DNA from 2 places in the Pantoea sp. X-Soil-ISGK-421 genome. Region 1 is predicted to be linked to the other one. Evidence: predicted binding sites of a transcription regulator. Region 1 holds the regulator's gene; the other holds the start of a gene.
What was found. Region 1 encodes ArgR, which controls arginine synthesis, uptake and breakdown. Its sites were predicted from a motif close to ANTGAATAAAAATACANT; they were not measured.

Region 1 (8,109 bases):
GCGGGCATATTCGCCATCGCCTTCCACATATGCGCACTCCACCACATTGGCTTCACCTTGCAGGGCGCGAATCAATGACAGGCCAAAACGCGCCGCCGCTTGTCCCATCGACAGCGTCGCCGATCCGCCGCCGGCTTTGGCTTCGACTACTTCGGTGCCCGCGTTCTGAATACGTTTGGTGAGATCCGCCACTTCCTGCTCGCTGAAGCTCACGCCTTTCACCTGCGACAGCAGCGGGAGGATAGTAACGCCTGAATGCCCGCCTACTACCGGCACTTCAATCTCGTTAGGCTGCTTGCCTTTCAGCGCCGCGACAAAGGTATTGGCGCGGATGATATCAAGGGTAGAAACGCCAAACAGGCGATTCTTATCATATACGCCGGCTTTCTTCAGCACTTCAGCCGCAATGGCCACCGTGGTGTTCACCGGATTGGTGATGACGCCAATCAGGGCTTTCGGCGCGGTGCTCGCCACCTGTTCGATCAGGTTACGCACGATGCCGGCGTTGACGTTAAACAGATCGGCGCGATCCATGCCCGGTTTACGCGCCACGCCAGCAGAAATCAGTACTACATCGGCACCCTGCAGCGCAGGTGTGGCATCTTCACCGCTGAAGCCTTCCACGGTGACTGCCGTAGGAATGTGGCTGAGGTCAACCGCCACGCCGGGCGTGACCGGGGCGATATCATAAAGTGTGAGAGCTGAGCCTGCGGGTAATTGCGTTTTAAGCAGTAGTGCGAGCGCCTGGCCAATACCACCAGCGGCACCGAGAACGGCAACTTTCATCCTGAACTCCTTATTAAGGTGGGGCAGAGATATGCCGAAAATCCATCAGGTTACGAGTTTAATCAACTTCTCAGGCGATAGCGACTAAACCTGTCGCGCACTTAACACTACGCCGCAATCGGCTCCCGAGACATCTCCACTTCAGAAGTCGCCTGAATGATACATTCGCAGCCAGAACACAATGGACGGCAATGATCATCGATATAGTTGTTACCACATCAATAATATAACAACTTCGCAACCTTCGCTTTGCGCGCCCACCCGCGATTTTGGTGCAACATAATATTCTGTTATTATGCCCGCCCCGCAGGTCATTACCGCGATTCTCTTATCAGACTTATTGCATAAAAATTCATCTAAATGCATAATAATTTATCTGCCGTGGGCCTGTTGCCCTCTGCAACCCTCTTTTTATTGGTAGCTTATGCGAAACCCATCGAAACAAGACGACTTGATTAAGGCGTTTAAAGCCTTATTGAAGGAAGAGAAATTCAGCTCCCAGGGCGAAATCGTGCAGGCGCTGCAGGAAGACGGCTTCGAGAATATCAATCAGTCCAAAGTTTCTCGTATGCTGACCAAGTTCGGCGCAGTACGTACCCGCAACGCCAAGATGGAGATGGTTTATTGCCTGCCTGCTGAACTCGGCGTACCCACCACCACCAGCCCTCTGAAGAATCTGGTGCTGGATATCGATTACAACGATGCGTTAGTGGTGATTCATACCAGTCCGGGTGCAGCACAGCTGATTGCTCGCCTGCTGGATTCTCTCGGCAAAGCAGAAGGGATTCTCGGCACCATCGCCGGTGATGACACCATCTTTATTACGCCCGCGCGCACCTTCTCGGTGAAACAGCTACACGATGCTGTACTGGTTTTATTCGAACAAGAGCTATAAAAATCTGCTGATTACCGGCGGATCTGCTGTCGGTAATCCCAATCCTCCCGCATGCTTCGTAACCAATCTGTTACAAATCCCTTTGTAAATAATAAGTTATCCATATGCCCAGCGGTTCTTTTCACTTCTGTAGATTGGTACGACCTTTGCCCCTGCTTAACTCAACGCGCTATTTTACACTGCTTTACTTATAGTGATTAGTGTCATTAGCTCCCCATAGCGTACTCGCTAGCGAGATCAACCATGATCTTTCGCACTAAAAGATAATTTGATGTAGATCATTGTTTTTGCTTTGAAATACACCCAGCTGGTTAATGTTTGGGCGTTTTTTATAACTCTTGGTTCTAAAAAAGTGCCATAAGGATAAAGAATTACAACCAAACATTATTAGCTAGATATTAATTTCGTGAGTGATTAGATCTATACTTAGTTTCGTGATGCAAATCACACGAAAGAAAAAGATAAAAATAGACGACGAGGAAAAATATCATGACCGTTAAAACTACTATCGCAACACTAAGCATTCTCTCTGCCCTGTCATTTGGTGCTTTTGCAGCAGATTCTATTAATGCCGAGCAGGCAGCGAATCTGCAACCCGCAGGCACTATCAGCGTCAGCGGCGTGGGCGGTTCACCTATGGATATTCGTCAGCAGCTAAACGATAAAGCCGATCAGCAAGGTGCTAAAGCGTACCGCGTGATCGAGGCGAATAACGGTGACAACTATCACGTTACCGCTGAACTGTACAAATAAGTTACTGATTCAGGACGCAATGTGAACGGTGACCCGTTTGAGACGCACTTGCCTCTCAGGTTACCGAACCCAATTTCAGGAGAGTGAATCATGAAAACCAAATTTACTGTCGCAGTGCTGGGCCTGGCTTCTGTACTTTCTTTCGGCGCAGGCGCCGCAAGTCTGGTTTCTAACCAACAGGCCGAACAGCTGCAATCCTTGAACCAAACCATCAGCGTGAGCGGTGTTGACGGCGACCAAACCAACGTTCGTCAGGCACTGTCACAGAAAGCTGACGCTCAGGGTGCCAGCCATTACCGCATCATTGAGAGCAACCGTGGCGATACTTTCCACGTCACTGCTGAACTGTACAAATAATCACTAATCGAACGTCCGGCGCCTTAAGAGTGCCAGGCAATAGATCGACGACCCGCCCACCCATTTCTGCCGCAGGTTGTTGATTAAATGAGGAGAAAATTATGAAAATCAAAACAACCATCGCAACTGCTAGCCTGCTTTCCCTGTTCGCCTTTGGTGCTTCTGCAGCACAACTGGTGACTGAAGAACAGGCGCAGAATCTGCAACCTACCGGCAGCACTGTATCAATTAGCGGAACCGGCGGTTCACCAATGGATTATCGCGCTGAGCTTTCTCAAAAAGCCGATGCGCAAGGCGCCAGCGCTTATAAAGTGATTGAAGCCAAAACCGGCGACAGTTATCACCTGACCGCTGAGCTATATAAGTAATTCCTCGTCAATTAAGACGAACCCTTTGGCCCCGCTCGCCGGGGCCCTTTTTTACTTAACGTTGAAGCGGAGCTGGCCTTCCAGCTCCTCTTCTGCTTCATCAAATAACAGGATCAATGCGCCATACCGGCGTTTCTGCCCTTTCCCGAGATTTACAAATTCAATGTCCAGCGGCAACGGCAGTTGCTCACCCACCAGCGCGTCCCAAAGATCGTCCAGATCGTTGATAGCGAGATCGGTTAGCGCAAAACGATCGCTAAACTGTCGATAAAAATGGGCTTGATCGACAATCTCGTCGAAATCGAAACGCTCGGTTCTCATCATGACGCCCTCTTAGTTGTCGCGGCTAGCTTAGTCCGCCGAGGTGCAGCGCTTTCACTTCCAGATACTCTTCCATCCCCAACACCGAACCTTCGCGTCCCAATCCTGACTCTTTTATGCCACCAAACGGTGCCAGTTCAGTCGATACTGCACATTCATTAATGCCGATCATGCCCGCTTCCAGCGCCGCCGATACGCGGAACACACGCTGAAGATTCTGGGTGTAGAAATATGCTGCCAGGCCAAACTCGGTATTATTGGCGCGTTCAATCACATCGGCTTCATCGTCGAAGCGGAAGCACGCCGCAACCGGACCAAACGTCTCTTCCTGTGCCAGCTTCATCTCCTCATGCGCTTCTGTAATCACCGTTGGTTGCCAGAAGTTGCCGCCAAGGGGGTGACGTTCGCCGCCGATCAGCAGTTTGCCACCCTTGCTCACTGCATCTTTGACGTGCTCTTCCACTTTTTCCAGCGCGGACGGCTCAATCAGCGGGCCAACAATCACGCCCTCTTCCACGCCGTTACCGACTTTAAGTTGGCCCACTGCATCTGCCAGCTGATTGACGAAGCGATCATACACCGCGTTGTGCACATAGAAGCGGTTAACGCTTACGCACACCTGTCCAGCATTACGGAATTTGTTGGCAATAGCGCCCTGCACCGCCGCATCAATATCTGCGTCATCAAACACGATATAGGGCGCGTTGCCGCCTAACTCCATCGACACCTTTTTCATGGTTTCCGCGGCATTACGCATCAGCGTTTTGCCCACGGCGGTTGAACCGGTAAAGGAGATTTTGCGCACCACCTTACTGGCCATAATCGCATCGCTGATGGCATGCGTATCGCCCGCCACCGCATTGAGTACGCCAGCGGGTACACCGGCTTTCTGCGCCAGCGCCAGCAGCGCGAAAGCGCTAAGCGGGGTGTTATTGGCGGGTTTAATGATGCCGGTACAGCCGGCGGCCAGCGCCGGACCGAGTTTGCGCGTCAGCATCGCCATCGGGAAATTCCACGGCGTGATCGCGGCAACCACACCAATCGGTTCACGCGTTGCCAAAATGCGCGAGCCAGATTTAGCCGGCGGAATGATTTCACCATTGGCGCGTTTCGCCTGCTCGGCAAACCACTGAATAAAGCTGGCGGCGTATTCCACTTCGCCTTCAGCTTCTTTAAGCGGTTTACCCTGCTCGGCCGTCATCAGTTGGCCCAGCCAGCTTTTGTTTTCGATGATTAGCTGATACCAGCGATTGAGGATTTCGGCACGCGCCTTAGCGGTTTTATCGCGCCAGGCAGGAAAGGCTCGCTGCGCGGCGGCAATCGCCTGTTCGGTTTCTTGCTGACCGGCTTTTGCCACCTTCGCTAAGACTTCGCCGGTCGCCGGATTGGTCACATCAAAAGTAGCGCTAGCGTTATGCCATTGACCATCCACGAAATAGCCGGTCTTGAATAATTCGTGATGTTGCAGGGAAGTGGACATCGGGGTTCTCCTGTCAGTTTGCGTCCTGTCAGGAAAGTATAGATGCCAATATCAGAGGTTTTTGTGTCAGCGTGGGATCTAAAAGGCCGCTGCACAATGCAGCGGCCAGTTTCAGATTTGTATTAAGGTGTTCTGGTACTTATCCAGCATCTGCGTCAGCCTTTTCACCGGTTCGGTGACATTATCCGGGGCAGAATAGTGCTGCAGCTTCTCCTGATAAATCTCCAGCTCCTTTAACAACCGCTCGAAGTAATAGCGGCGCTTTTCGTCGCTGGTCGCCGAGATGATGCTATCAGCGGTTGAGCGCAGCTGGCGGTGATAGGCGGACAGCTCCGCGTTTACCGGTACTTCGGCATTACGCAGGCGTTGATGTCCGATAATCAGCGTCAGGGCAATGCGATATTTGTCGATATCGCCAGGGAATAAGTTGAGCAGCAAGAACAGTTGCTGATACAGCGCCGGCAAATGGTTTTCACGACGACGGGCCTGGTTAGTGGTAAGTGCGGCAACCGCAGCATACATAAAGCGATTCAGCAGCTTACGTCCGGTACGCTCTTTCGATTTATCACGAATCAGCAGGATCACCATCATCGCCACAAAGCAGCCGATCACCTGGCCTAATACGTTGTCGAGGAAGACGTTGAACTCGAACTTCATCGGGTTATCCAGCACCAGCACGTTGAGGGTACCAATCAGCGCGCCCAGCGTGCCCAACTGGCGGCGCTGTACGAAGATGCCGCCGATAAAACCCAACGCGCCGATGGCGATACACAGCAGCAATGCGCTTTGCTGGGTCGCGGGCAGAATAAAGATGAAGTAGAGCGCACCGAGCGGCACCGCAACCGTCATGCCGTAAAGGAAATCTTTCGCCACCATCAGCGGATTCGGCATACGCATCGCCAGCGCGGTAATCACCGCCAGCATCACCATGCAGCCGCTGCCCGATGTCCAGCCGGTGTACAGCCAGAACAGCGAACCCAGCGCGGTTGCGGCAAAGGTGCGCACACCATTGATCATCGCGTGATGGGTTTCTGCGGAACGCGCCTGAATCACCACTTCGCGCTGCAGAATGCTCTCTTCCAGCGTGGTGATGCGGCTATTGCTTTTGATTCCGTTAATCAACAGCAGATATTCGGTTGCCGCACCAACCCAACTCGCCAGCGTCACCGGCACGGTTTTGCTGCTGACGGCAATCAAGCGACGCATAACTTTCATGCGCTTATGCACATCGTTAACGTTGTTGACCTCTTTTTCGATCAGCAGACGATAGTGCGGTGGAATGTATTCCGGGCGCGAGTTTTGAATCAGGAAGGTTTCGGCGGCCTGTGTGATCAGCGTCAGCGACAAGGTGTTGAGCATTTGCAGCCGGCGGCTGGAGTTTTTCCAGCGTGACGATTCCATCATCAGTTGGCCGCGCATGCCGTTGAGTGCCGTGGTGCGACGCACTAACGCGCTCCAGGCTTTATCTACTTCGTCTTTGTCTTCGTGCGCGACGCACAGCTGCAGCAGTTTGTAGTGCGCCACCAGCAGTGCATCCACTTCCTGCTCAATCACTTTTTTGATCGAACGCGGCGAGAACAGCATGTCGGCGAGAATCGCACATAGAATACCGATGACGATTTCACTGCAGCGCTCAACCGCGTATTGCGGCGCCAGCGTTAAGCCGCCGCTGGCATCTGCCGTGACCACGATAATCAACGCCGTGTAACCGGCGAGGCCAAGTGCGTAGGAGTTCTCCACTTTGATCAGCGAAGAGAGCCAGACACACAGACCTGCCCACATACAGCACAACAACAACATGACCACCGGCGCACGCACCGTGGCGATCATAATGGTGAGCGCGGCGATACAGCCAATAAAAGTACCAATGATGCGCAGGATGCCACGATAGCGCAGTGCGCCAGAATAGGGATCCCCCCCCGCAGCAAAAGCGGTGCCACCGGCCACAATACCGGCGGTCATTACCGCCCAACGCGGCGTTTCCAGATTGAAGTGAAAGCCAATCATCAACGCCGCAACCAGCGCGAAGGTTAGCTTCACCGGGAAACGCAAAAACTCAATCATATCGCCCTCGCTTAACCAAACTCACGCAGGCGATTAAACAGCTGTGCCAACGGCGAGACTTTAGTTTCGCGATCCTGCGCACCGGTGATCACCACCGTTGCTGTGGTACCTGCCGGGAAGCGGTTACCCGGTTGATCGTCGAGACGAATACGCACCGGCACACGCTGTGCCAGACGCACCCACTCAAGATTTGAGTCGATAGTCGCCATGCCTTTGCTGTCGCTGCTGCTGCTACTGTTCGTCACGCCCGCCGCGATACTGTCGACGGTGCCGCGCAGTACCGCGTTGCTACCCAACGGCGTGATTTGTGCGCGGAAGCCCGGACGCACGCCATCCAGTTTGGTCTCCTCCATATACGCCAGCACGTAGAAGGAGTGCTGTTGTACCAGCGCAACCGCCACCGAACCGCGCGTGATGAATTCGCCCTGATAGACATTCAGGTTGGTCACCCAACCGTCTGAAGGTGCTTTGATGGTGGTGCGATCGAGGTCGATCACCGCCAGATCGCGCGTGGCCACCGACTTCGCCAGCTGATGTTCGCTGGTTTGCAGATCGTTATTGGATTGCTCAATCGCCTCACGCGACATGGCGCTGGTACCCAACTGATTGCGGCGACTGGCTTCACGGCGTTTTTCACTTACCAACGCCTGGTAATATTCGACGTCTGCCTGAGCTTCATCCAGCGCTTTTTGGTAGCGCGGACGGTCAACCACAAACAGCGTGTCGCCTTTTTTCACCAGCTGATTGTCGTGTACTGGCACGTCAGTGATGATGCCGGTGACATCGGGCGAGATCGCCACGACATCGGCAGAGAATTTGGCGTCACGCGTCCACGGTGATTCGGTGTAGAACACCCAGGCGCGGAAGATGATCACGATTGCGATGACAACCAGCAGGAGTGTAATCGCGTATCGCGCGATTTTTCTTATTAGCGCTTTCACTTAAAAAACCTCAGACGAATAAACGGGATACAAGGTAAAACACACAGCAATACAGCGCAGTGTTAAACAGTGCTGGATGCCAAACCAGATCGTAGATCCCGCTGGGCGTTAGCACGCGTTTCACCAGCCAGAACAGCGCCAGTG
Region 2 (8,109 bases), 3.1 Mb from region 1:
CTGAGCGAGTTCAACCGCAGCGTGAAAGCCTATCGTGAAGCGCTGGATAACTATCGCTTTGATATCGCTGCCAATATTTTGTACGACTTCACCTGGAACCAGTTCTGTGACTGGTATCTGGAGCTGACCAAGCCGGTGATGACCAGCGGTAGCGAAGCGGAACTGCGCGGCACGCGTAATACGCTGGTTACCGTGCTGGAAGCGCTGCTGCGTCTGGCGCATCCGATCATTCCTTACATCACTGAAACCATCTGGCAGCGTGTGAAAGGCCTGAAAAACATCGACCACGATACCATCATGCTGCAGCCGTTCCCGCAGTATGACGCGGCAAAAGAAGATGCCGAGGCGCAAGCTGATATTGAGTGGATGAAGCAGGCGATCGTCGCGGTACGTAATATCCGTGCTGAGATGAACATTGCACCAAGCAAGCCGCTCGACGTGTTGCTGCGTGACTGCTCTGCCGCCGCCCAGCGTCGTGTAGAAGAGAACCGCACCTTCCTGTCGCGTCTGGCGCGTCTGGAAAGCCTGACCATTCTGCCTGCGGGCGAGAAAGGCCCGGTTTCGGTCACCAAGATTGTTGAAGGCGCGGAGTTGCTAATCCCGATGGCGGATCTGGTCAACAAAGAAGCCGAGCTTGAGCGTCTGGCGAAAGAGCTGGTGAAACTTGATGTCGAAATCGAGAAGATCCAGACCAAGCTGGCGAATGAGGGCTTTGTCTCACGTGCGCCGGAAGCTGTGGTGGCGAAAGAGCGCGAGCGCGTGGCTGAGCTGGAACAATCTAAAGCAAAACTGTTTGAACAGCAGGGCGTGATTGCGGCATTGTAAGCGCTTCAGTCCAACTGCTTAATCGAAGCCGGGCACTGCCCGGCTTTTTTATACCGGAAGATAATGATGACCACCGACGCCCCCATCAATTTACAGGTGCGCCCCATTACCGCCGCTGATAATCCGTGGATTGCAAAAGTGATCCGCGACGTATCAGCTGAATTTGGTCTGACGGCGGATAAAGGCTACACCGTGTCCGATCCCAATTTGGATCGCCTGTTCGAGCTCTATAACGAAGCCAACAGCGCCTACTGGATAGTTGAGTATGATGGCGTGGTGGTGGGCGGCGGTGGTGTCGCACCGTTGGCCTGTAGCGCGCCGGATATCTGTGAACTGCAGAAAATGTATTTTCTGCCGCAGGTGCGCGGTTTAGGGTTGGCGCGCGATCTGGCGTTGCGCGCAATGGCGTTCGCCCGTCAGCAAGGTTTTCAGCGCTGTTATCTGGAAACTACCGGTAGCCTGACGCGTGCGATTAAATTGTATGAGTCATTGGGGTTTGAGTTGATTGACAGCGCGATGGGCTGCACCGGGCATGTGGATTGCGAAGTGCGCATGCTGAAGGTGTTGTGATGAATGAGGTCGCCATAAATGGCGACCCTACGGTGTAACGTAGGGTGCGCATTCATGCGCACCGCGTAACCGGTAAGAAATCAATGTATTAAATCGCCGGCACACCGCTATGGAACCGCAGTTCGCCATCCGGCTCGCTGATTAGGCGCGCTTCCGTTTCACCAAATACGCATACACGCGGCGCGATATCTTTTGGCGAAATCTGCTGCGCCAGCTTCAGGTAATCCTGATAGTGACGTGCTTCCGATCGCAGCAGTGAAATATAGAACTTCTCCAACTGCTCATCCAGATACGGCGCCAGGCTGGCAAAACGCTCGCAGGATCGCGCTTCGATATACGCCCCGCAAATCAACTTATCCACCAGCGCATCAGGCTCATAGGTGGCGATTTCACGGATCAGCCCTTTGGCATAACGGCTGGCGGTGATTTTACGATACGGCAACCCGCGCGACTGCATGATTTCCCATACCTGATAAAAGTGATGCAGCTCCTCTTTAACCAGCAGCACCATCATCTCCACCAGGTCGTCGGCCCAAGGCAACTCGTTGCGCACGATGATGCTTTTGGTCAGATTCTTGTGGGCATTGATGAAGTTACTGTCCTGCTCATCGCGGTAGATGAAGTCTTCATACGGCTTGAGCCACGCCAGAATGGCATCACCACTCGGCTTATCCGCCACGTATTTACGGATGATAAACACCGCGGTTTGCGCGGCCTTCAATTCGCAAACCATGTGATCGGTGAGCAGCAACGTCAGATTTTCCGGCTTGCGCGCTTCATCAATCCACGCTTGTGGCGTGCGGCAATGCAGGAATTGATAGATCGGTTCTAATAGCGGAGCGTAATTCATGGGCAATCTTTTGTCTTACGGGGAGAAGGTTTCAGGGCGACGAGCGCCGCCCATTAATGCTTAGTGACGCACACCGTTGTCTTCTTCGTCGTCGATGGATTCGCCATCGTCGTCTTCATCTTCGGCATCAGGATCTTCAAAGTAGGTGCCCCAACCGTCGTAATCGACGTTGTAGCTGCCCGCCAGATTCACCAGCTGCTCAACCTGCGCATCAATCAATTCAGGCTTCAACGCGCCTTCGCTCAGGATATCCACACACATTACAGTGGTGCCGTCTTCCAGCTCCAGCTCTTCTGGCTCGCTCACTTCGTAGCCCAGCTTGAAGGCATCAACCGCGACCTTTTCCAGCGAGTCGAAATTGTTGCAGGAGAGATGATGCTCGATAGTGTAAAGCGCATCAGGATCGCTGCCGTCTTCCAGCAACTCTTCAATGATCAGTCGCGTCTCTTCACGCTGTTCTTCCAGCAATGCTTCATATGCCATGGGTGTGTCCTCAAAATATTCGGCTGAATACAATTATTTTCCCACACTGCCTCGCGCGCCACTACACAAAACAACAAGTTTCTTAACGCTGGGGTTGAAAATGCATATTCATACGGTTAGATTGAATTTTAATTCATTTAATGTAGGCATCCGGAGTGCTGTATGAGTCAGCTACATCAAAGACATTTCCTGAGATTGCTGGATTTTACCCCAGCCGAAATCGCTTCTCTGCTGAGTCTGGCAGGTGAATTAAAACACGCCAAGAAAAATGCCAGCGAAACGCAGCATCTGAAAGGCAAAAACATCGCGCTCATCTTCGAAAAAGACTCGACTCGTACCCGATGCTCTTTCGAAGTTGCCGCTTACGATCAGGGCGCTAACGTCACTTATCTCGGCCCAAGCGGCAGCCAAATCGGCCATAAAGAGTCGATGAAAGACACGGCGCGCGTGCTGGGACGCATGTATGACGGTATTCAATATCGCGGCTACGGCCAGCAACTGGTGGAAACCTTAGCGGAATTCTCTGGCGTGCCGGTGTGGAACGGCCTCACCACCGAGTTTCACCCTACGCAGCTGCTGGCCGATCTGTTGACCATGCAGGAACATCTGCCCGGCAAATCGCTGAATCAAATGACGCTGGTGTATGTTGGTGATGCGCGCAACAACATGGGCAACAGCATGCTGGAAGCCGCAGCGCTAGTGGGCCTGGATCTGCGTCTGGTGGCACCGAAAGGCTGCTGGCCGGAAGCTGAATTAGTAGAACAATGCCGCGTGGCCGCGCAGCAAACCGGCGGCAAAATCACGCTGACCGAAGATATCGCTGAAGGCGTGCAAGGTGCCGACTTCATCTACACTGATGTATGGGTGTCGATGGGCGAAGCCAAATCGGTGTGGGAAGATCGCATCGCCCTGCTGCGTCCCTATCAGGTTAACAGCGCGATGCTGGCACTGACCGGCAACCCGCAGGTGAAGTTCCTGCACTGCTTGCCCGCGTTCCATGACGACAAAACCACGCTGGGCCGCCAAATGGCTGAACAGTACGGTTTGCAGGATGGCATGGAAGTGAGCAATGAGGTGTTTGAATCCGCGCACAGTATCGTGTTCGATCAAGCAGAGAACCGCATGCACACCATTAAAGCGGTGATGGTAGCAACGCTCGGCAAGCGATAATTTGCTGTGCCGCAAACGTTTACCTCGCACGCGATATTTGCTTGATGCAAATCAGTGAATGCGTATAATGCGGCCCAATTTGCCGGAGGAAACATGCCACAGTGCAGCGCACAATTTGACGCTCAACGACGCCTGAAAGCGGGCGGCGCATCTGTTTCTTTCCGTCATCAATCGATCGTAAAAAAAGCCCCTTAAGCAGGGGCTTTTTTTTGTCCGCAATCCGGCAGCGCAGAGGAGAACGCTATGGCCAACCCGCTATATCGCAAGCACATTATTTCCATCAACGATCTCAACCGCGACGAGTTGGAGCTGGTGCTGCATACCGCCGCCCAGCTGAAAGCCCATCCTCAGCCGGAGCTGCTAAAGCACAACGTTATTGCCAGCTGCTTCTTTGAGGCTTCCACGCGCACGCGCCTGTCATTTGAAACCGCGATGCATCGTCTCGGCGCGTCGGTGGTCGGCTTTGCCGATGGCAGCAACACTTCCCTCGGCAAGAAAGGCGAAACCCTCGCCGATACCATTTCGGTGATTGGCACCTACGTCGATGCCATCGTGATGCGTCATCCGCAGGAAGGCGCGGCGCGTTTGGCGACCGAGTTCTCCGGCGGCATTCCGATTCTCAACGCCGGTGACGGGGCCAACCAGCATCCCACGCAAACGTTGCTCGATCTCTTCACCATCCGCGAAACACAAAATCGCCTCGATAACCTGAATGTGGCGATGGTAGGCGACCTGAAGTATGGCCGCACCGTGCATTCACTGACACAGGCGCTGGCGAAGTTTGACGGCAACCGCTTCTTCTTTATCGCGCCGGATGCGCTGGCGATGCCGTCGTACATTACCGATATGCTGGATGAGCAGAACATTGCCTGGTCGCGCCACGACACCATCGAAGAAGTGATGCCGGAGCTCGACATTCTCTATATGACGCGCGTGCAGAAAGAGCGTCTCGATCCGTCGGAATACGCCAACGTCAAAGCGCAGTTCATCCTGCGCGCTGCCGATTTAGCCGGAGCGCGCGACCACATGAAAGTGCTGCATCCGCTGCCGCGTATCGACGAGATCACCACCGACGTCGATAGCACGCCGCACGCCTGGTATTTCCAACAGGCGGGTAACGGCATCTTCGCGCGCCAGGCACTGCTGGCGCTGGTACTGAATCGCGATCTGGCACTGTAAGGAGCAAAGCGATGACACACGATAATAAACTGCAGGTTGAAGCGATTAAACGCGGCACGGTGATTGACCATATCCCGGCGCAGGTCGGCTTTAAGCTACTGTCGCTGTTCCGCCTGACCGAAACCGAACAGCGCATTACCATTGGTCTTAACTTGCCGTCAGGCGAAATGGGTCGCAAAGATCTGATCAAGATCGAAAACACCTTCCTGACCGACGATCAGATCAATCAGCTCGCGGTGTATGCGCCGCTCGCCACGGTGAACCGCATTGACGAATACGAAGTGGTGGCGAAGATCGCCCCCACCTTGCCGGATCGTATTGACCGCGTGTTAACCTGCCCGAACAGTAACTGCATTAGCCGTAACGAGCCGGTTTTCACCAGCTTTGCGGTAAAAAAGCGCGAAGATGATGTGCACCTGAAGTGCAAATATTGTGAGAAAGAGTTCGCGCGCCACGTGGTGCTCGGTCACTGGTAATCGCCGGCATCGTCCCTATAATGGGACGATTCATTTCGCGGCAGACATCGGTCGGCCGCGCACTTTCAAGGAGAAACAATGTCTCGCGAAATCAGTACTTCAAACGCACCCGCAGCGATTGGCCCTTACGTGCAGGGCGTGGATCTCGGCAGCATGATCATCACTTCTGGCCAGATCCCGGTTGATCCTGCCACTGGCGCCGTGGCCGACGATGTGTCTGCGCAGGCACGTCAGTCACTGGAAAATGTGAAGGCGATTGTTGAAGCCGCCGGCCTGAAAGTGGGCGATATTGTGAAAACTACCGTGTTTGTGAAGGATCTGAATGACTTCGCCACGGTGAACGCAACCTATGAAGCGTTCTTCACCGAACACAACGCCAGTTTCCCCGCGCGTTCATGTGTGGAAGTGGCGCGTCTGCCGAAAGATGTGAAGATTGAGATCGAGGCGATTGCGGTACGTCGTTGATTTCGTTGGTGCTGGCTGTCCCCCTCCTCGCGCCTTCCCCCATTAATGGGGGAGGAAGATGCGGCCCTATGTGAGCGGTCAAGCTGCATGTAGCAGCGTCTCCTTCCCCCGCAAGCGGGGGAAGGCCGAGATGGGGGACAGCGAGCACAATCCTATTTAAACGATCGCAATAACTTCTCCAGCGGTCGTACCAGCGCCAACACCGTTTCATCCTGCACCTGCGCGGCCGCATCCAGTTGCGCATGCATCTGCGCCACCTCTCCCGCGCCGTAAGCCTGATTACGCTCCAACGCGTTGACCAAATCCAGCCCCATACGACTTAGCTGCGCCACCTGCTGCACCTGCTGCTGCAGCGGTTTGAGTTGATAACTGCCCAGAATCAGTGGCATCACCGCGTCGCTATTATTCTGCCAGCGCTGCAATTGCTGACGGATGGCATGTGCCGCCACGTGATCGGTGCGATTAGCGATCAAGCGATCGATTCGCTTATCCAGCAAGCGCACCGCGTTACTCTCGGCAGGCAACACATCCGCTAACCTATTCAGCGGCTCGAAATAGTCGTAATGCCCTGCCTGGAATTTCAGATGCTGCCGCGTGTAATACTGCGCGGGTTCCAGCACTTCGGCCAGCACGCGCAGCGGTGTGATGTCGCTGCTGTTCGCCAGTCGCATCATCTGCACGTCAGCCTGCTGATGCTGCTGCAAGCCCACCGAAATCGTGCCCCAGCGATCCACGGCGCTAAGACGCCGGTACATGTTGTCGCTGTCGGTGACATCCTGCGCCGACCATAACCGCTCAGCCACCACAAAGGCACGCGGCCACAGGCGTGTGTCAATCACCCGACTGTTGACGTTCTCCGCCCATAACGCCGCTTCCCCGCCAATCAGGTTGTTTTGCAGCTGTTCCGGCGTCGGCAGCGTTGGCGCAATGCCGGTTGGCACTTGCGTTAACTTGCTGCCTTCCGCGGGATAACGCACGTTGCCCACCAACATATAACCCGTCAGCTTGTCTTGTGTCAGCGTCACCATTGGCTGGAACGGCCCCATCCAGGTATCGACGCTGAACGTCAACTGCGTTGGCGAGAGCCAGCGAATATCGCTGACCATGCGACGTGCTTTGCCACTGAAATCGATAAAGCCGCGCCAGCCGTTTTTCCCTTCGATCAGAGTAAAGCTGCCTTTTAGCGCGCTACCTTTCAGTCGTGGCATGGTGAATTGCCAGCTCTGCGTCTGCTCCCCCGCTTGCACCTGATCCGCGCCGTTAAGCCCTTGCGGCCAAGGCTCATTGCGATAGTGATAGGCGGCGGTTTGCGGCTGGTCGAGATAGAAGCCGGTGGAAAGAATGCCGCGGAAGTCATTTTTCGCCACGGTACCCAGCGCGTCCTGACCTTGCCACGATTGAATCAGAATGCTTTTTGGCAGATCCGGATGGTAAACCTCATCCCAGCCGATCATCCGGCGCTGATGCGCTTCAAGGATTTTCTCAACGCGCTGGTTAAACCAGGCTTGCAGCGCATGCGTATCCTTCAGGCCGCGATCGCGCATAAATTGCTGAATGCGAGTGGAATCATTCCACTGTGTTGGATCGACCTCATCACCGCCGATATGAATGTAGGGATCGGGGAAGATCGCCGTCACTTCGCCCATCAAAGTGTCGATAAAGCGGAATACCGCTTCATTGCTGGGATCCAGCAGCGGTTTAAACACGCCCCAGCCGCGCTCCATCTGATACGGTCCCGGCGCACTCATTAGCTCCGGCATGGCAACCGCTATCGCCGACGCATGACCTGGCAGATCGATTTCCGGCACCACACGCACACCACGCTGCGTGGCATAGCGCACCACATCACGCATCTGCTGCTGCGTATAGTACAAGCCGTCGCTGGCCTGCTCCTGCAACTGCGGAAAGTGGCTGGAAGCAAAGCGCCAACCTTGATCGTCGGTTAAGTGCCAGTGAAACACGTTCATGCGCGCAGCGGCGATGCCGTCGATTTGCCGTTTAATCGTTTCAATCGGCAGGAAATGGCGTGCCGAATCAATCAGCACGCCGCGCCACGGAAAGCGCGGTTTGTCGTCAATAGTGACGTAGGGA

Region 2: a site for ArgR is predicted at 2,849-2,866, ahead of argF (ornithine carbamoyltransferase). Genes of this name have one in related genera too.

The regions. Positions count from the first base shown of each region.
Region 1 covers NZ_AP035979.1:3,644,739-3,652,847, forward strand. The annotation lists gene mdh (malate dehydrogenase) at 1-786, opposite strand, end outside; gene argR (transcriptional regulator ArgR) at 1,211-1,681, shown strand; gene yhcN (peroxide/acid stress response protein YhcN) at 2,171-2,434, shown strand; gene AC6I8K_RS16785 (YdgH/BhsA/McbA-like domain containing protein) at 2,525-2,791, shown strand; gene yhcN (peroxide/acid stress response protein YhcN) at 2,893-3,159, shown strand; gene AC6I8K_RS16795 (barstar family protein) at 3,211-3,480, opposite strand; gene AC6I8K_RS16800 (NAD-dependent succinate-semialdehyde dehydrogenase) at 3,506-4,960, opposite strand; gene aaeB (p-hydroxybenzoic acid efflux pump subunit AaeB) at 5,072-7,024, opposite strand; gene aaeA (p-hydroxybenzoic acid efflux pump subunit AaeA) at 7,036-7,965, opposite strand; gene aaeX (p-hydroxybenzoic acid efflux pump operon protein AaeX) at 7,976-8,109, opposite strand, start outside.
Region 2 covers NZ_AP035979.1:587,381-595,489, reverse strand. The annotation lists gene AC6I8K_RS02670 (valine--tRNA ligase) at 1-825, shown strand, start outside; gene AC6I8K_RS02665 (GNAT family N-acetyltransferase) at 892-1,395, shown strand; gene miaE (tRNA isopentenyl-2-thiomethyl-A-37 hydroxylase MiaE) at 1,484-2,245, opposite strand; gene rraB (ribonuclease E inhibitor RraB) at 2,306-2,728, opposite strand; gene argF (ornithine carbamoyltransferase) at 2,891-3,898, shown strand; gene pyrB (aspartate carbamoyltransferase) at 4,142-5,077, shown strand; gene pyrI (aspartate carbamoyltransferase regulatory subunit) at 5,089-5,553, shown strand; gene ridA (2-iminobutanoate/2-iminopropanoate deaminase) at 5,632-6,018, shown strand; gene AC6I8K_RS02630 (beta-N-acetylhexosaminidase) at 6,171-8,109, opposite strand, start outside.